One region of the Pseudolabrys sp. FHR47 genome, then DNA from elsewhere that is predicted to be linked to it. Evidence: predicted binding sites of a transcription regulator. Region 1 holds the regulator's gene; the other holds the start of a gene.
What was found. The regulator PhoB, encoded in region 1, activates phosphate uptake and scavenging genes when phosphate is short. The targets are predictions, from matches to a motif close to TGTCATNNANCTGTCAT.
Positions count from the first base shown of each region.

Region 2: the regulator PhoB is predicted to act here: its motif matches at 6,746-6,762, upstream of E8Q40_RS08085 (UDP-2,3-diacylglucosamine diphosphatase).

Region 1 is NZ_CP039740.1:920,940-930,718, reverse strand. It holds gene E8Q40_RS04625 (Hsp33 family molecular chaperone) at 1-89, opposite strand, end outside; gene argF (ornithine carbamoyltransferase) at 299-1,234, opposite strand; gene E8Q40_RS04615 (aspartate aminotransferase family protein) at 1,231-2,448, opposite strand; gene E8Q40_RS04610 (GcrA family cell cycle regulator) at 2,961-3,449, shown strand; gene phoB (phosphate regulon transcriptional regulator PhoB) at 4,204-4,908, opposite strand; gene phoU (phosphate signaling complex protein PhoU) at 4,923-5,639, opposite strand; gene pstB (phosphate ABC transporter ATP-binding protein PstB) at 5,674-6,483, opposite strand; gene pstA (phosphate ABC transporter permease PstA) at 6,486-7,349, opposite strand; gene pstC (phosphate ABC transporter permease subunit PstC) at 7,352-8,347, opposite strand; partial or broken gene pstS (phosphate ABC transporter substrate-binding protein PstS) at 8,541-9,561, opposite strand.
Region 2 is NZ_CP039740.1:1,637,692-1,647,470, forward strand. It holds gene E8Q40_RS08050 (CoA-transferase) at 1-603, shown strand, start outside; gene E8Q40_RS08055 (tetratricopeptide repeat protein) at 590-1,876, shown strand; gene E8Q40_RS08060 (sterol desaturase family protein) at 2,016-2,912, shown strand; gene E8Q40_RS08065 (OmpP1/FadL family transporter) at 3,178-4,521, shown strand; gene E8Q40_RS08070 (SDR family oxidoreductase) at 4,602-5,381, opposite strand; gene E8Q40_RS08075 (endonuclease domain-containing protein) at 5,507-5,950, shown strand; gene E8Q40_RS08080 (class I SAM-dependent methyltransferase) at 6,040-6,699, shown strand; gene E8Q40_RS08085 (UDP-2,3-diacylglucosamine diphosphatase) at 6,816-7,613, shown strand; gene E8Q40_RS08090 (glycosyltransferase family 1 protein) at 7,613-8,665, shown strand; gene E8Q40_RS08095 (threonine/serine dehydratase) at 8,740-9,747, shown strand.

The DNA.
Region 1 (9,779 bases):
CTCGCCACCTCGAACGGCGTCACCGCGTCGTCGATCGAGACGGCGGACGGGGCACGTTCGGGAAGGGAGATGTCGGGGGAATTCGCCATGGAATCCAAATTGGTTTCGGTCATGCGGGGTTATGTAGCGAGCGAATGCGAAAATGCGAGGCCGCGGTTCCTTCACCTCTCCCATTGGGAGAGGTCGACGCGCGAAGCGCGTCGGGTGAGGGGTTACGGCCTGACGATAGTCACTTGCCCCCTCACCCCAACCCTCTCCCCCAAGGGGAGAGGGAGCAGGCTTGTGAATGCCGCGCCCTCTACGCGTTCTCGGCGTGCAGGCACCAGGCGAGCAGACCCTTCTGCGCATGCAGACGGTTCTCCGCTTCGTCGAAGACCACCGACTGCGGCCCGTCCATCACCTCGTCGGTGACTTCCTCGCCGCGATGTGCCGGCAGGCAGTGCATGAACAGCGCGTCGGGCTTGGCCTTGGCCATCAGCGCGGCGTTGACCTGGTAACGCTTGAGAATGTTGTGACGGTGCGTGGCTTCGCGATCGCCCATCGACACCCAGGTGTCGGTGAAGACGGCGTCGGCATCCTTGACCGCCACTTCCGGATCGTCGCCGATCGTAATGTTGGCACCCGAGGCCTTCACCCAGTCGACCAGCCATTTCTTCGGCTTGAGTTCCGGCGGGCAGGCCACGCGCAGTTCGAAATCGAAGCGCTCGGCGGCGTGCATCAGCGAAGCGCAGACATTGTTGGCATCGCCGGTCCAGGCAATGGTGCGGCCCGTGATCGGCCCGCGATGCTCCTCGAAGGTCATGACGTCCGCCAGCACCTGACAGGGATGCGAACGGCGCGTCAGGCCGTTGATCACTGGCACGGTGGCGTTGGCCGCGATTTCGGCGACTTCGTCATGGCTCAGCGTGCGGATCATGATGGCATCGACGAAGCGCGACAGGACGCGCGCGGTGTCGGCCAAAGTCTCGCCGCGACCGAGCTGCATTTCCTGCGCGGTGAGCATGATCGCCTCGCCGCCAAGCTGGCGCATGCCGACATCGAACGACACGCGCGTGCGCGTCGACGGCTTGTCGAAGATCATCGCCAGAGTCTTGCCTTCGAGCGGCTTTGGCCCCTGCCCACGCTTCTGCGCGGCCTTCATCGCGCGGCTATGCGTGATCATCTCCTTCAGCGTCGGCTTCGGGATGTCGGTGAGATCGAGGAAGTGCCTCACCTGATTGTTAGTCTTGCTCATGCCGCCGCTCCCGGCTTTCCGGCCTGCCGCGGATGCGCTTGCGCCAGCTTCGCGCAGGCACGCTCGATACGGTTCACCGCTTCGCCAATCTCGTCGTCGCTGATGATGAGCGGCGGGAGAAGGCGCACAACATTGTCGCCGGCCGCGACCGTGATCATCTGTTCATTGCGCAATTCGTCGACCATTTCGCCGACCGGCGGCACCATGCGCAGGCCGACGAGCAGGCCTTCGCCACGCACTTCGGCGACGACGGAGGAATATCGGTCCTTGATCTCGGCGAGGCGCTGTTTCAGCAGCAGGCCCTTGCGTTTGACCTCGTCGAGAAACGCCTTGTCGGCGACGATGTCGAGCACGGCATTGCCGGCCGCCATGGCGAGCTGATTGCCGCCGAAAGTCGAACCGTGCGAGCCGGCGGTCATGCCCTTAGCCGCTTCCGCGGTTGCAAGGCAGGCGCCGATCGGGAAGCCGCCGCCGAGCGCCTTGGCCAGACCCATGATGTCGGGGGTGACGCCGGTGTGCTGATAGGCGAACAGGTCGCCGGTGCGGCCGATGCCAGTCTGTACCTCGTCGAAGATCAGCAGCAGGCCATTGTCGTCGCACAATTTGCGAAGCGCGCGCAAAAACTCATGGGGAACGACGCGCACGCCGCCCTCGCCCATCACCGGCTCGGTAATGATGGCCGCGGTTTCCGGGGTGATCGCCTTCTTGACGACCTCGATGTCGCCGAACGGAAGCTGGTCGAAGCCCGGCATGTTGGGGCCGAAACCTTCGAGGTATTTCTTGTTGCCCGTGGCGGCGAGCGCGGCGAGCGTGCGGCCGTGGAAGGCGCCCTCGAAGGTGATGATGCGGTTACGTTCCGGCTTGCCGGACGCGTACTGATATTTCCGCGCCATCTTGATGCAGCATTCCATCGCCTCGGTGCCGGAGTTCTGGAAGAACACGAAATCGGCGAAGCTGTTGTCGCACAGCCGCTCGGCGAGCTTTTCGCCCTCCGGAATGCGGTAGAGGTTCGAGGTATGCCACAGCTTGGTGGCCTGCTCGGTCAGCTTGGCGACCATATGCGGGTGCGCATGGCCGAGCGCGTTGACGGCGACGCCGGAGGTGAAGTCCAGATAGCGGCGGCCGTCGGTCGCCGTCAGCCAGACACCATCGCCCCGCTCGAAAGCGAGGTCGACACGGGCATAGGTCGGCAACAGATGCGAGCTCACGGCCAGTCTCTTTCCAAAGTTCGAAATCCAACGCCTTTCGGGCGCAATACAGAAACAGCAACACGCCCCGGCGACAAAACCGAGGACGTTCGATGTTTATCGCCGATGACTAATCCCGGCCTCCGGGTGCGAGAGAACCCGGCCCCTGGACTGAGCGCTTTACCGGCAGGCGGCGCCCGAAACGAAATGTGCCGCCTCGCCGGGCGGCACTTTCAATATTTTAGGCCGCCCCGGCTCCAAGTCAAACGAAACGGCCGGCCCCGATTCGCGACTCAAAATCACCGCAGTTGCGGATTCTAAAGGAAAACCTGTGGGAGGCGGGCTTTGTCGGGAGGCAAATGCTTGCGGCCGAGTCAACCCATAGTGTAGCTTTTCAATCAAGCGATACGACATATCGTGCGTATCGCCGCCGAAATCTGGTTCATCCCTGAAGCGTACACGTTCAGGCGCGGAAAAGCCGTGCCGGACGATGGGGGTGGATTCTGTCCAAGGGCCTGGATCGCCGAGGGAAATGCCCCATGAGCTGGACCGATGAGCGGGTCGAACTCCTGAAAAAGCTCTGGTCCGACGGTCTGTCGGCCAGCCAGATTGCCGCCGAGCTTGGCGGCATCACAAGAAACGCCGTGATCGGCAAGGTTCACCGCCTCGGCCTGTCCGGGCGGGCCAAGAGCCCGTCCTCGAGCACGCCGCGCCCGCGCAAGGCTCGCTCGTCCGGCCACATGATCCGGGTGCAACGGCCGCAGGTGCGCGGCAATACCGCGCTGGCCTACGACTACGAGGTCGAGCCCGAGCCCGAGCTTCTGGAAATCCCGCTCGAGCAGCGCAAGACCCTGCTGCAGCTCAACGAGAAGACCTGCCGCTGGCCCGTGGGCGATCCGTCAGGTCCGGATTTCTTCTTCTGCGGCGGTGAAGCCGCCGAAGACCAGCCTTATTGCAGCTTCCACTGCCGCGTCGCCTTCCAGCCGGCCAATGATCGCCGCCGCCACAAGCCGGCATTCAGAGGCTGACTGCAAAGACGATACTGGATTGATGAAAGCCGGAGCGACGCTCCGGCTTTTTTTGCTTATCCCTTCCCCGCCTTCGGGGAGGGATCAGAAAGCGCGTGTGACGTGCCGCGCCTTTCCGATTCAATTTTCAAACAGCAGACGTGCCTGATCGCCCCTGTTCTTTGAAGGCCCGGGGCGGCCTGCCTTCCCCTTCGGCCCTCCGGCCAAGCCGGAGGGATGGAGCGCCGCGAGACGCTCTTTGATTTCGCACCTTGCGGTGCGCGGTTCTCCATAACGCGGAGAACCTGCGCCCCGCGGCGCTCCATCGCGGTGTCTTACGGCACACGGGCCGCGCTTCTGGCGGCTGATCTGCCTTTCAGCAGGTAGCGCTCACCATCAGCAAGCTCCTTGCGGCCGGTCTTATTGCCGGCGGGCGGAGCCCCGTCGCCGCCCGAGCGCCTGGCGTGCGTTTCGCCAGACCCGCGGGCACCGCGCCCTGCTCCCACTGAAACGACGCCTCATGACAGCGCCCCCGGCCGGAACAGGACAGGAGTGCTTATAGTCCTTCTAGGAATAATAGTCAAGGACTATTTTCTAGCAAGCCCGGAGCCCGGAACGACAAATCCCGTCGTCCTCCGCGCAAGCGGAGGACCCAGCGCTTTTCAAGGCTGACCAAGAGCTAGATCGCCCGCCTGCGCGGGCGATGACGCCGAGGAAGCCGTTTCGCCGAGCCCCGGAATGACCGAGCGGGAAGCGCCCTGGACTATTGGAGCGACTAACTCGCCACTCGTCCGAACCGATCGTCGAGCGCGTAGCCGGCGCCGCGCACGGTACGGATCGGGTCGGCCTGCTGGCCGCGGTTGATAGCCTTGCGCAAGCGGCCGACATGAACGTCGACGGTGCGCTCGTCGATATAGATGTCCGAACCCCAGACGCCATCGAGCAACTGCTCGCGCGAGAACACGCGGCCGGGACGCTCCATCAGGAACTCCAGCAGGCGGTATTCGGTGGGGCCGAGATCGATCGGCTTGCCGCTGCGCGATACCCGCTTCTTCTCGCGGTCGAGTTCGATATCGCCGATATTAAGCACGGTGGCGACGCGGTCGGGATGAGCGCGGCGGAGCAGCGCGCGCACGCGGGCGAGCAATTCCGGCACCGAGAACGGCTTGACGATGTAATCGTCGGCGCCGGTGGCGAGGCCGCGGATTTTCTCGCTCTCCTCGCCGCGCGCGGTCAGCATGATGATCGGCAGGTTCTGCGTCTCCGGCCGCGCCCGCAGCCGGCGGCATAGTTCGATGCCGGACAGGCCGGGCAGCATCCAGTCCAGCACCACGAGGTCCGGCACGCGCTCTTTCAGCTTGGTGTCGGCGTCGTCGCCGCGGGCCGCGGTCTCGACCTCGTAGCCTTCCTTCTCGAGATTGTAGACGAGGAGCATCGTGAGAGGCTCTTCATCTTCGACGATCAGGATTCGCGCGCTCATAAGTCAGTAGCTCGTCAAGCGGGAGTGCCGGCCAGGGCCGAAATCTCGGTGTCGCCTTTGGGCCGGCGCTCGGTGATCGGGGTGCCTTCGATGATGAAGTGCACGGTTTCGGCGATATTGGTGGCGTGGTCGCCCATGCGCTCGATGTTCTTGGCACAGAACATCAGATGGATGCAGAAGGTGATGTTGCGCGGGTCTTCCATCATGTAGGTCAGCAGTTCGCGGAACACCGAAGTGCAGACCGCGTCGATTTCCTCGTCGCCGCGCCACACCGCCATCGCCTTGCTATCGTCGCGGCGAGCGTAAGCATCGAGCACCGCCTTGAGCTGCTCAAGCACGAGGTCGGTCATGTGCTCGACGCCGCGGATCAGCTTCGGCGGCGGGAATTCGGCGTTGAGGGCGATAACGCGCTTGGCGATGTTCTTGGCGAGATCGCCGACGCGCTCGAGATCGTTGGCGAGCCGCAGCGCGCCGACGATTTCGCGCAGGTCCACAGCCATCGGCTGGCGGCGCGCGATGGTGAGCACCGACTTTTCCTCGATCTCACGCTGCAGGACGTCGATGGCGTTATCGGACGCGGTCACGCGCTGCGCCATGTTGGTATCGCGCTTGGCCAGCGCATCGACCGCGTCGGCGACCTGCTTCTCGGCCAGGCCGCCCATCTCGGCGACCATCCGGGACAACTCCTGGAGGTCGATGTCGAAGGCCTTGGCGGTGTGCTGCTCGTTCATGATCCTGATCCTTCATTCCCTTCCGGGCGCCGGCCTAGCCGAAGCGGCCGGTGATGTAGTCCTGGGTGCGGCGGTCGTTCGGCGCGGTAAAGATCTTGGTGGTCTCACCGTATTCCACGAGCTCGCCGAGATACATGAAGGCGGTGAAGTCGGAGACGCGCGCCGCCTGCTGCATGTTATGGGTGACGATGGCGATGGTGTAGTCTTCCTTGAGTTCGTCGATCAGCTCTTCGATCTTGGCGGTCGAGATCGGATCGAGCGCCGAGCACGGCTCGTCGAACAGGATGACTTCCGGCCGCACCGCCACGGTGCGAGCGATGCACAGGCGCTGCTGCTGGCCGCCCGAGAGCGACTGGCCGTTGGCGCCGAGCTTGTCCTTGACCTCGCCCCACAGCGCGGCGCGCTCCAGCGCGTGCTGCACGCGGCCGTCGAGTTCCGACTTCGGCAGCTTCTCGTAAAGACGGATGCCGAAGGCGATGTTCTCGTAGATCGTCATTGGGAACGGCGTCGGCTTCTGGAACACCATGCCGACCTTGGCGCGCAGCATGTTCAGGTCCTGCGACGGCGACAGGATGTTCTCGTTGTCGAGCTGAACCGTGCCGGTGGCGCGCTGGTTCGGGTAGAGATCGTACATCCGGTTGAGGATGCGAAGCAGGGTCGACTTGCCGCAGCCCGACGGGCCGATGAAGGCCGTGACCTTGCCGTGATAGAGCGACACGTTGATGGTCTTGAGGGCGCGGTGATCGCCGTAGAAGAAATCGAGATTCCGCACGCTGACCTTTTCGGTCAGGCCGTCGGCCGAGGTCACGGTGCTGGTGACGGTCGGGACAGTGAATGTGGCCATGGTCATTGTGATTTACTCTGCGAAGCGAGGGCGCGGGCGACGATGCTCAGGGTCAGAACCGACAGGGTGATGATGAGCGCGCCGGTCCAGGCGAGCTCCTGCCAGTCCTTGTAGGGGCTCAAGGCGAACTGGAAGATGACGACCGGCAGGCTGGCCATCGGAGCATTCATATTGGTGCTCCAGAACTGGTTGTTCAGCGCGGTGAACAACAGCGGCGCGGTCTCGCCGGAGATGCGCGCCACCGCGAGCAGCACGCCGGTGATCATGCCGGCGCGGGCGGCGCGGTAAGCAACCTTCTGGATCATCAGCGCACGCGGCAGGCCGATCGAGGCCGCCGCCTCGCGAAGCGTGTCCGGCACCAAAGTGAGCATGTCCTCGGTGGTGCGCACCACCACCGGCACAACGATCACGGCAAGCGCGATGGCGCCGGCCCAGGCGGAGAAGTGGCCCATCTGCGCGACCATGATCTCGTAGACGAACAGGCCGATCACGATCGACGGCGCCGACAGGAGGATGTCGTTGATGAATCGGACGACCGACGAGAGTTTGTCGTAGCGGCCGTACTCCGCCATGTAGGTACCGGCCAGGATGCCGAGCGGCGTGCCGATGATGACGGCGAGTATGGTCATCGCTAAACTGCCGAGGATCGGGTTGAGCAGACCGCCGGCCGATCCGGGCGGCGGCGTCATCTCGGTGAACACCCGCAGCGACAGACCGCTGAAGCCTTCCCACAACAGCACCGCGAGGATGAGCACCAGCCAGGTCAGGCCGAAGCCCGTAGCGGCATAGGCCAGCCCCATGGTGATGCCGTTCTTGCGCCGCCGCTGGGCGTAGAGCGGACTGTTTGCACCTGAAACAAGTGCCATGATCAGGCTCCCACGCGGGCGTTGAGGCGCATCAGCATGATGCGAGCGAAGGCCAGAACGATGAAGGTAATGACGAAGAGGATGAGGCCGAGCAGGATGAGCGAGGACGTGTAGATCGGCTCGACCGCTTCGGTGAACTCGTTGGCGATGGTCGCCGAGATGGTGGTGCCGGGCGCGAGGATCGAAGCCGATATGCGGTGCGCGTTGCCGATCACGAAAGTCACCGCCATCGTCTCGCCGAGCGCGCGGCCGAGGCCAAGCATGACGCCGCCGATGACGCCGACGCGGGTGAACGGCAGCACGACGTAACGCGACACTTCCCAAGTGGTGCAGCCCAGACCGTAGGCGGCCTCCTTCAGCACCGGCGGCACGGCCGCGAACACGTCACGCGAAATCGAGGTGATGAAGGGCAGCACCATGATCGCCAGGATCAGGCCGGCGGTGAGAATGCCGATGCCATAAGGCGGGCCGGCGAACAGGTTGCCGATGCCGGGCACGTTGCCGAGGGTGTTGATCAGGAAAGGCTGGACGTATTGCTGCAGGAACGGCGCGAAGACGAACAAGCCCCAGATGCCGTAGATGATCGACGGAATGCCGGCGAGCAGCTCGATGGCGATGCCGATCGGGCGGCGCAGGAACATCGGGCACAGCTCGGTCAGGAACAGAGCAATGAAGAGGCCGATCGGAACCGCGATCACCATCGCGATGATCGACGTAACGATGGTGCCGTAGATCGGCGAGATGGCACCGAACTGTTCGGTGACAGGATTCCAGCTTTCGGTGACGAGGAAGGCGAAGCCGAACTTGCTCATGGCCTCCCAGGAACCCCAGACCAGCGAGACAATGATGCCACCGAGGATCAGAAGGACCACAATCGCCGCGCCGCGTGTGAGCAGGCGGAAGCCGATATCGGTCAATCGCAGCTTTTGCAGAACCTTGCTGCGGTCGGACGTCTCCGCGATCGAGACATTCCCGCTTTGCAACGCAACATCCGCCACAGGTTGCCTCCCCCGGCTTTCCATCCGACGCTCCCGTAGCTGGTGTTCCTGCGGGCGGTCGGCAGTTCGATACGCCATCCGGCCATACGCTAGCCGTCAGGCCGACACCGGCCGCCACCTGCGATGATGGCCGGATGATAACGTGAAGAAGGAAGGGGCACCAGAACGGCGCCCCTTCCGAAGCGATGTGGATTTAGTTGGTAACGGCGTAGATCGGCTTGCCGTTGGCGTCGGTCACTTCCTTCGCCCAGTAACCTTCGATGTCCTTCACGACGTTCGTCGGCATGGGAACGTAGTGCAGTTCTTCCGCCAGCTTGTCGCCCTTGCGATAGGCCCAGTCGAAGAACTTGAGGGCATCGGCCGTGACGGCGGCATCAGCCGGCTTCTTGTACATGAGGATCCAGGTCGCGGCAGTCATCGGCCACGACTTGTCACCGGGCTGGTTGGCGAGGATCACGCCGTAGCCGGGCTTCGACTTCCAGTCGGCGTTGGCGGCGGCGGCCTGGAAGGCTTCCGACGTCGGGGCGACATTCTTGCCGGCGGCATTGACCATGTTGGTGTGGGTCAGCTTGTTCTGCAGCGCATAGGCATACTCGACGTAGCCGATCGAGCCCTTGGTGTTGCCGACGTTGTTGGCGACGCCTTCGTTACCCTTGGCGCCGATGCCGACCGGCCACTGCAGCGCGGTGTTCACGCCGACCTTCGACTTCCAGTCCGCGCTGACTTCAGCGAGGTAATAGGCGAAGTTGAAGGTGGTGCCCGAACCGTCCGAGCGGTGCACGACGGCGATGGCCTGGTCGGGCAACTTAACCTGCGCGTTGAGCCTTAACCTGCGCGTTGAGCTTGGCGATGGCCGGCTCGTTCCACTTCTTGATCTCGCCGAGGAAGATCTTGGCGAGCGTCGGGCCGTCGAGAACGATTTCGCCCGGCTTGATGCCGTCGAGGTTCACGACCGGCACGATGCCGCCCATGACCATCGGGAACTGCACGAGACCGGTTTCGTCGAGGTCCTTACCGCTGAGCGGGGCGTCGGACGCGCCGAAGGTCACGGTCTTGGCCTTGATCTGCTTGATGCCGCCACCCGAGCCGATCGACTGATAGTTCAGGCCGACACCGGTCTCTTTCTTATAGGAGTCCGCCCACTTGGCGTAGATCGGATAGGGGAAAGTCGCGCCGGCACCCGAGATGTCGGCGGCATTGGCCGGAAGAGACATCGCGGCGGCGACGAGGCCGGCGGCTGCCAGTACGGTCCAGTGTTTCAAGGGATCTCTCCATGTTTGCGGCCAAATCGAAAGAACCCGCAGGCCCCTCGATTCCGAGGCCCGAACGGGCGGCCGCTGTTGTTAAACGCACCCCGAAAAGGCTTCGGTTCGGGAGTTTTCTGGGCGTTGGCACAGTTCGTTTCCGAAGCCCACGGTCAGCCATAGAGTTG
Region 2 (9,779 bases), 720 kb from region 1:
TCGCTGCTCGGCAGTTCGCAGCACACCTTCTGGACTGATGGCGGCCGCGAACTGTTCGACTGCGCCGGGCAGGGCCGCATCGACGTGTTCTTTCTCTCGGGGGGGCAGATCGACGGCGAAGGCAACATCAATCTCGTCGAGATCGGCGATCACGCGCATCCCAAGGTGCGCTTTCCCGGCTCCTATGGATCGGCGCATCTCTATTACATCGTGCCCAAGGTGATCCTGTTCCGCACCGAGCATTCGCGCCGCACTCTGGTGCCGAAGGTGGATTTCATCAGCGCGGCGGGCCACAGCGAGCCGAATGTCTATCGCACCGGTGGCCCGGTTGCGCTCATCACCAACCGCTGCCTGTTCTCCTTCGCCAATGGCCGGTTTACGCTCAAGAGCGTGCATCCGGGGCATACGGTGGAGGAGGTGATCGAGCACACCGGCTTCGACTTCGACCGCCCGGCGGTTGTGCCGGAGACGCCGGCGCCGACGCCGGAAACGTTGGCGCTGATGCGCGAGAAGGTGGCGCCGCAACTCGAAGCGCTCTATCCGCAGTTCGTGGAGCAGGTTTTCGGCGCCGGTCATCGCGGAAACAACAATGCCGAGCGATGACGATCTGCTGCGGCAAGCCATAGGGTCGTTCCAGGCCGGCCAACTGGAGAATGCCGAACGGCAGTTCAGGGACCTGCTGGCGCAGAGCCCGCAACATCTGGCCGGGCTCAATCTGCTCGGCATGGTGCTGACCGGCGCCGGAAAGTTCGAGGACGCCGAACGCACCATCAAGGCGGCCATCGCCGTCAACGCCAATTCGGACGCCACGCACCACAATCTCGGCATGGTTCTTCAAGCGCTCGCGCGTCCGGGGGAAGCCGTCGCATGTTTCGACCGCGCCATTGCCATCAATCCGAATGCCGCGGATAGCTGGAACCAGCGTGGCAAGGCGCTCCACACGCTGCGCCGTCTCGACGATGCGTTGCAGTCGTTCAACCGCGCGGCCGGGTTGAAGCCTGACTTGGTCGAGGCATGGCTCGGGCTCGGCAGCATCCTGTCGCTGGCGAAAGACAGCGAGAAGGCGCTTGTTGCCTATGACAAGGCGCTGGCGCTGAACCCGAAGCTGCCGGAAGCGTGGCTCGGCCGCGCGCTGTCGTTGGCGCAACTCAAGCGCAAGGACGAAGCCATTGCCGCCTATCGCGATGCGTTGCGACATGGCGTGGATCAGGGGCAGGTCGCGCTGCATCTGGCGGCGCTCGGCGCCGCACCGCCGCCAACAGCTACTCCGGCAGCGAGTGTGGTCGCGGCCTTCGACCAATATGCCGAGACCTTCGACCGTAATCTTGTCGAGGACCTGAAATACGCCATTCCGGTGGCGATCGCCGATGCGCTGAAACGCCATGGTGCGACGGGCGACCTCGATATCCTCGATCTCGGCTGCGGCACGGGCTTGGTCGGCGAGCAGATCGTGTCGCTCAGGCGCCAGATGATCGGTGTCGATCTGTCGCCGAAGATGCTGGAGAAGGCGAGGGCGCGTGGCATCTATGATGAACTCGTGTGCGGCGAACTGGTGGCGTTTCTCGACGGCCAGGAGACGAGCTGCGATGTCGTCGTTGCCGCCGACGTGTTCATCTATATTGGCGACCTCGAGGCTGTGTTCGAACGCGTGCGCCGCGCGCTCAGAAAGAATGGCCTGTTCTTATTCTCGGTCGAGGTCTCTGAGGATGCCAACGTCGCATACCGCGAGACGTTTCACTTTGCGCATTCCGCCGCCTATATCCGTGGGCTGGCGCAGGCGAGCGGCTTCTCCGTCGAAGAACTGGAGCCGGTTGTGATCCGGCAGGAGGCCGCCGCGCGGGTCAATGGCTACCTTGCGGTGCTGCGGGCCGGCTGAGCGATAGCCAGGTGCCCGGCTGCCAGGCCGCGCAACAGGGTTGTCATCGAAGCGTCGGCCAGCAGTCATGCAGCTATTCATATTTGAATTGCCTGCCGAAGCTCTGGCGCTGAGGGGTGCGTCGCACTAAAAAATAGCCATGTCCGACTCGACCCTGCCCGCCGACACTTTCAGCCCCCTGCGCAACGCGATTTCCTGGCTTGCCTGGCCTGGGCTGCTGACGATCTCGATCGCTATCATGGCCTATGGCTTCACGGTGGAGATGCCGGCGCTGTTCTTCAACATCGCCTATCTGCTGCTGGCGTTGTGCCTTTATGGTCTCGAACAGTGGATGCCGCACGAGCGGGTGTGGAACGAGAATGACGGGCAGACCTTCGCCAACATCGCCCATACGCTGACCAGCAAGGGCGTGGTGCAGGCCGCGGTGGTGTTCTCGACTGTTATCGGCATTTCAAGTTACGTCACGCCGGCGGCCGAACCGGGCTACAGCATCTGGCCGCGCAGCTGGCCGATGTGGACGCAGGTCATCCTCGCCATCGCTGCCGCCGAGTTCGGTCTCTACTGGGGCCATCGCATAGCGCACGAGTGGCCGTGGCTGTGGCGCTTCCATGCCGTGCATCACAGCGTGACGCGGCTCTGGATCGTCAACACCGGACGTTTTCACTTCGTCGACAGCTTCAAGAGCATCGGGCTTGGCATGGCGATCTTGCTCGCGCTCGGCGCGCCGATGGAAGTGCTGATCTGGCTCTCGGCGATCACCGCCTTCGTCGGCATGCTGACCCACTGCAATGTCGACATGAAGTTCGGACCGCTGTCGTGGTGGTTCAACACGCCGGAGCTGCACCGCTGGCATCACAGCAAGGATCTGCGCGAAGGCAACAAGAACTACTCCGAGAACATCATGCTCTGGGATCATGTCTTCGGCACGTTTTATAACGCGCGGGACTACCGGCCACCGGTCGATATCGGTATCCAGGAAGAGATGCCGGCGGGCTTCCTGCAGCAACTGGCGTGGCCGTTCAGGCGCCGTCCCTAGCCGAGCAGTCTTGTGCGCTGCACAAGCGCGTTCCCGTTATAAAACATTGCGGTACGCAATGTTGCCCTCGGGTCCCCCCCGGTGCCGGGTTCCAGTTTTTGCGTACACTCTGTGACGTGAATGCCACAGCGGGGAGATTTGTGGCAAAAACTCGCCTGTAAGTGGGCTTTCGTTCCGTCGGCCGCATTGCCAGCCCACCGGACTCTCGGCACCATCATGCCTACGAAAGCGCCACAGAATTAAGGCGCAGCACTGGGGGACGGGAATGATCAAAGTAAAAGGTGGGATGAAGTCGCTGCTGCTCGGCTGCTCGAGCGTCGCGCTGGTTTTGACGGCGACGGTTGCGGCCCATGCCGGCGGTTTCGCGTTACGCGAGCAGAGCGCCTATGGGCAGGGCGCGTCGTTCGCCGGCATTGCCGCCGGCGGTGCGCTGTCGTCGATGTACTGGAACGCGGCGACGATGACGCAGTTCAGTGGCAAGAACGTCGAACTTGGCCTGTCGGGCATCATGCCCAATGCGTCGCACAGCTACTCGAGGTCGTCGCTGGCAGCATTCAGCACGCCGGGCGATTCAGGCCTGGATGCGCTGGTGCCCAACTCGTACGGATCGATCCAACTCAACAAGAACGTCTGGCTCGGCTTGGCGGTCAACGCGCCGTTCGGCCTTGGCGTGCACTTTCCGCAGGTCAACGCCGCGTCGAGTGGCAGCGGCAACAGCGCCGAAGTCAAGACCTACAATTTCAATCCGTCGATCGCTTACAAGTTCAACGACATGATCAGCGTCGCATTGGGTTTCCAGGCGCAGTACATCAAGGCGTCTTATGATGCCTTCCTCGGTACGCAGCCGCGCATCGGCACGCTCAACGGCGCCGACTGGGGCTTCGGCTGGACCGCGGGCGTCACGATCACGCCGATGCCGCGCACGACGATCGGTATCGGCTATCGCTCGGCGATCGATCACACCCTCAGCGGTACCTGGGACGTGCCGGCCGCGGTCGCGCCGGCGACGCAGCCGGGCTCGGTCAATCTTGGTCTCAAGCTGCCGGATACGGTTACGGTTGGTCTGCGCCATGGCCTCACCGATCGTCTGACCTTGCTCGCCGGCTTTGAGTGGGCCAACTGGAGCCGCATCGGTACCTCGCGCCTGCTGCAGCCGAACGGCAATGCGGTGACGTTGAGCGGCGCCGCGGTGACGTTCCCGTTCCAGTATCAGGACGGTTACTATTATTCGCTCGGCGGCGAATATGTGATCAATCCGGCCTGGACGGTGCGTGCTGGCATTGGTTACGAGAAGAGCCCGATCACGGACGCGGTGCGCACCACCCGTATCCCGGACGCCGACCGCATGTGGTACTCGGTCGGCGCCAGTTACAAGCCGGCCTTCATCAAGGGCGTCACGCTTGACCTCGGCTACTCCTTCATCGACGTGAAGAGCGCCACGGTGTGTATGGGCCCGACCGCTGCCGGTGGCTGCCCGAGCAACCCGTGGTCGTCGGCGACGCTCGCCTATAACGGCTCGGTGAAATCCTACATCAACATCATCTCGGTCGCGTTGCGCTACCAGTTCGGCGCCGACCCGGCGCCGGTGAAGCAGGTCTATCTGAAGTAACGAACACGCTTCACGGTTCTCGACATGAAAAGGCCGGCGGTGACGCCGGCCTTTTTTTTGAAGTGCGAGCTTGAAGACCTTCAAAACGCAGTCGGGATGGTGCCGCCGTCGATCAGGAGGTTCTGCCCGGTGATGTAACCGGCCTGCGCCGAGCACAGGAAGGCGCAGGCGGCGCCGAATTCTTCCGGCGTGCCGAAGCGCTTGGCCGGAATGGTCGCCTTGCGCGCGGCGGCCGCTTCATCGACCGACTTGCCGGTGCGTGCGGCCGCGCCCGACAGGATGCCCTTGAGGCGGTCGGTGTCGAAGGCGCCGGGCTGAATCGAATTGATGGTGACGTTCTTGTCGGCGACGGTGCGGGCAACGCCGGCGAAGAAGGCGGTGAGGCCGGCACGGGCGCCCGATGATAGATCGAGGCCGGGGAGCGGCGCTTTCACCGAACTCGAGGTGATGTTGACGATGCGGCCGAAACGGCGCTCCGCCATCTTGTCGATGACCTTCTGCGTCAGCTCGATGGCCACCACCATGTTGGCGATGACGCCGTCGATGATCATGTCGCGCGACAATTCGCGGAAATCGCGCGGCGGCGGGCCGCCATTGTTGTTGACCAGAATGTCGGGTTCGGCACAGGCAGCGAACAGGGCCTTCTGGCCTTCTGCCGTTGCAACGTCGGCGACGACGGCGTGCGTTTTGGCGCCGGTCGCCTTGGCGATCTCGGCGGCGGTGGCCTCCACCGTTTTGGCGTCGCGGCCATTGATGACGACTTCGACGCCCGCTTCGGCGAGGGCGAAGGCGCAGGCCTTGCCGAGCCCGCGGCTCGACGCACAGACGATGGCCTTGCGGCCGGCGATACCAAGATCCATGGGATTTTCCTCGACTTGAAGCAGGGGCTACACTGATAGGATACCGTCAGAGAGGGTCAAGGCCGAAGCCACACAAGGATTTTCCCCTCCCCCTTGTGGGGAGGGGCTAGGGGTGGGGGTCGGAGATGGCGAGCCGCCAGAATGGTGACGACCGTATTTGGGCGGTTGTTGATCGGACAAAATCGCCGCCTCAGCGCGAGTTTGCGCGCCACATGCGGGCTGATCCGACGGACGCAGAGCGAAAGCTGTGGTGGCACTTGCGCCACCGCATCGAACTTCGAGCTACCCATTTTCGGCGCCAGGTTCGTATCGGACCTTACATCGCGGACTTTGCGAGCCACCGGTTGAAGCTGATTATTGAACTCGACGGCAGCCAGCATGCCAATCGCAATAGCGATGTTGTGAGAACACAGCGGCTCGAGGCGGACGGTTATCGCGTGCTGCGGTTTTGGAACAACGATGTGCTGACAAATATCGATGGCGTGTTGGAGGTCATCGTCAGCGCCGTATCGCTACTACCCCCACCCCCGACCCCTCCCCACAAGGGGGAGGGGAGAAGAAGGCGTTAACGCCCTGCGACGTCCTGTCGCCTGACTGTCGCACAGCCTTGCTACCTCCCCGAAATCGACCGGGACCATTCGATTCGAGGGGGCTTGATATGCTGCGCGATCCCGCCAAAGACGTGATGGAAAAGGCCTACGCCAAGTGGGCGCCGGTTTACGACGTGCTGTGCGGACCGGTGTTTCTCAATGGCCGGCGCGCCGCGGCCAAAGCCGCGCATGACGTGGGCGGCCGTATCCTGGAGATCGGGGTTGGCACCGGGCTTTCCTTCGACGATTACGATACGACGACCGAGATCACCGGCATCGACATTTCCGAACCGATGATTGCGCGGGCGCGTGAGCGCGTGGCGAGCGGCCGCTATCCGTTCGTCAAGGAACTGCGCGTGATGGATGCGAGCGCGCTCGATTTCCCGGACGGGTCCTTCGACTGCGTGGTCGGCCAGTTCGTCATTACGCTCGTCGACAATCCGGAGAAGGTGCTGTCGGAATGCGCGCGGGTGCTGCGCCCCGGCGGGCAGATCATCCTGGTCAATCACCTTTACTCGGAGAAGGGCATCGCCGCCGCGGTCGAGCGGCTGCTGGCGCAGCACGCCCGCAAGCTCGGCCTGCGCCCCGAATTCCCGTTCCAGCGGCTGGCCGACTGGGCGCGCAGCCATGGCGGCGCCGAACTCATCGAGCGGCGCAAGGTCAAGCCGTTCGGTGTTTATACTTTGGTGCGTTTTCGGAGAGCCGAAAGGCAAAGCGCGGCGGCGTAATCTTCCTTGACCCTCCCCCTCCAGGGGAGGGTGAAGAGGAAGGCGCTGTCACATCCCTGTCATGGACTTCTGCTAATGGGCCGAGACATGAAGCACAACCGACGTAAGGAGACGCCGTGACGGAACCCGCCACGCGGCGCTTTCGTGCGCTTTTCATCTCCGATATCCATCTCGGCACTCGCGGCTGCCAGGCCGACAAACTGCTCGATTTCCTGCGCCACCACGAAGCCGATACCATCTATCTCGTTGGCGACATCGTCGACGGCTGGGCGTTGCGCTCGTCCTGGTACTGGCCGCAGCAGCATAACGACGTGGTGCAGAAGCTGCTCCGCCAGTCGCGCAAGGGCGTGCGGCTGATCTACATCCCCGGCAACCACGACGAATTCCTGCGCGACTACTACGGCACGCATTTCGGCGGCATCGAGGTGGTCGAGAACACGATCCATGAAGCCGCCGACGGCAAGCGCTATCTCGTCGTCCATGGCGACATGTTCGATCTCGTCGTGACGCAGGCGCGCTGGCTGGCGCTGCTCGGCGACAAGGCCTACGACTTTGCCATCAAGGCCAACCGCGTCTTCAACGCCATGCGGCGCATCTTCGGCGCGCCGTACTGGTCGCTGTCAAAGTGGGCCAAGATGAAGGTGAAGAACGCCGTCAATTATATCGGCGCCTTCGAGAAGGCGCTGGCGACCGAGGCGCAGCATCACAAGGTCGACGGGGTCATCTGCGGCCACATCCACACCGCGGCGCTGCACGACGATTTCGGCCTGCGCTACATCAATTGCGGCGACTGGGTCGAGAGCTGCACGGCGGTGGCCGAGAACCAGGACGGCACGTTCGAGATCATCACCTGGATCCACGACGGCCGCGTCAAGGCCCCGGCGCAACTGCCGGCGCGGGCGCAGGCGGCTTGATGAAAATTCTCATCGTCACCGACGCCTGGCACCCGCAGGTCAATGGCGTCGTGCGCACGCTCGGCCAAGTCGCGCGCGAAGCGGCCGGCTTCGGCGTCACCGTCGAATTCCTGACGCCGGCGGAATTTCGCACGCTGCCGATGCCGAGCTATCCGGAAATCCGGCTGGCGCTGGCGAGTGCCGGCGCGATCGAGCGGCGCCTCGACATCATCCAGCCGAATGCCATTCACATCGCGACCGAAGGGCCGCTCGGCCATGCCATGCGCCGGGTCTGCTTCCGCCGCGGTCTGCCGTTCACCACGAGCTTCCACACCCGCTTTCCCGATTATGTCGCCGAGCGCGTGACCTTGGCGCCGAAATGGTCCGGCGATCTGACCTGGGCGTGGCTGCGCCGCTTTCATGCTCAGAGCGCCGCGCTGCTCGCGGCGACGCCGACTTTGGTCGGGGAACTCGAAGGCCGCGGTTTCAAGAACGTGAAGTTGTGGCAGCGCGGCGTCGATGGCCGTGTGTTTCATCCCGAACGCAAGCGCATCCTCGATCTGCCGCGCCCGATCTTTCTCACCGTCGGCCGCGTCGCGGTCGAGAAAAACCTCGAGGAATTCCTCAAGCTCGATCTGCCGGGCACCAAGGTCGTGGTCGGCGACGGTCCGGCGCGGGATCATCTGGCGAAGAAATATCCCGACGCGGTTTTCCTCGGCGCCAAGCATGGCGAGGAACTTGCCGATATCTATGCCTCGGCCGACGTTTTCGTGTTTCCGAGCCTGACCGATACTTACGGCCTGGTGCTGCTGGAGGCGCTGGCTTCGGGCGTACCGGTGGCCGCGTTCCCGGCCGATGCACCGCGCGACGTGATTGGCAGCGCGCCGGTCGGTTGCCTCGACGCCGATCTCAGGCGCGCCTGTCTCGGCGCCCTGGATCTCGATAAGTCGGCCTGTCGGTCGTTCGCCGAGGGCCTGACCTGGGAGGCCACGGCACGCACTTTCGTCACGCACGTCACCGAAGCGACGCAAAAGCCGCGAAGGCGACGCGATCGCGACCGGATGGCGGCATAACGCAACGGTTCCGTCGCAATTCACACCCCAAAGGCGCGCTTGCCCGGTCACCGGCCCGGGCGTAGCCTTTCGCCATGGGCCTCATCGACCAGAAACTGCTCCCGACCGCCGCCGACGTCGAAAGCGCGGTGGCGCGCCTCAAGGGCGTCGCGGTGCGCACGCCGCTGATCAATGCGCCGGTGCTCGACGAACGCCTCGGCGCACGCGTCTTCCTCAAGGCGGAAATCCTGCAGCGCACCGGCTCCTTCAAATTTCGCGGCGCCTATAACCGCGTGTCGCAGATCCCGGCCGACAAGCGTGGTGCCGGCGTCGTCGCTTATTCCTCAGGCAATCACGCGCAGGGCGTCGCCGCCGCGGCCAAATTGCTCGACATGCGCGCCACCATCGTCATGCCGAACGATGCGCCGAAGGCCAAGATCGAACGCACGCGCGGTCACGGTGCCGAAGTGGTGTTGTACGATCGGGCCGGCGGCGAAGACCGCGCGCTGATCGCCGAGCGTCTCGTCAAGGAGCGCGGCGCGACTTTGGTGCCGCCTTACGACGATCCGATGATCATCGCCGGGCAGGGCACCATCGGCGTCGAGATCGTCGAGGACCTCGACAAGCTCGGGCTCAAGCCGGAGATCGTCGTGGTCGGCGCATCGGGCGGCGGGCTCGCCGCCGGCGTATCGCTCGGTATCAAGTCGCGCGCGGCCTCGGCGCGGTTGTTCACCGCGGAGCCGGAAGGCTTCGACGATACCTTGCGCTCCTTCGTACTCGGCGAGCGCGTCGCCAACGAGAAGGTCACCGGCTCGATCTGCGACGCGCTGATGAGCAACACGCCGGGCGAATGGACCTTCCCGATCAACAAGGAGCTGATCGGGCAGGGCATTGCTGCCAGCGACGAGGAAGTCGCCGCCGCCGTGCGCTACGCCTTCATGGAACTGAAGCTGGTGGTCGAGCCGGGCGGCGCTATCGGTCTTGCCTCATTGCTCGCCGGCAAGCTCGACAATGTCGTCGACATTCGCGGCAAGACTGTCGTCGCCATCCTGTCGGGCGGCAATGTCGACGTCGAGATGTTCGCCAAGCTGATCGCGGGGTGATCAGCTCGTGTCATGCCCCGCGAAAGCGGGGC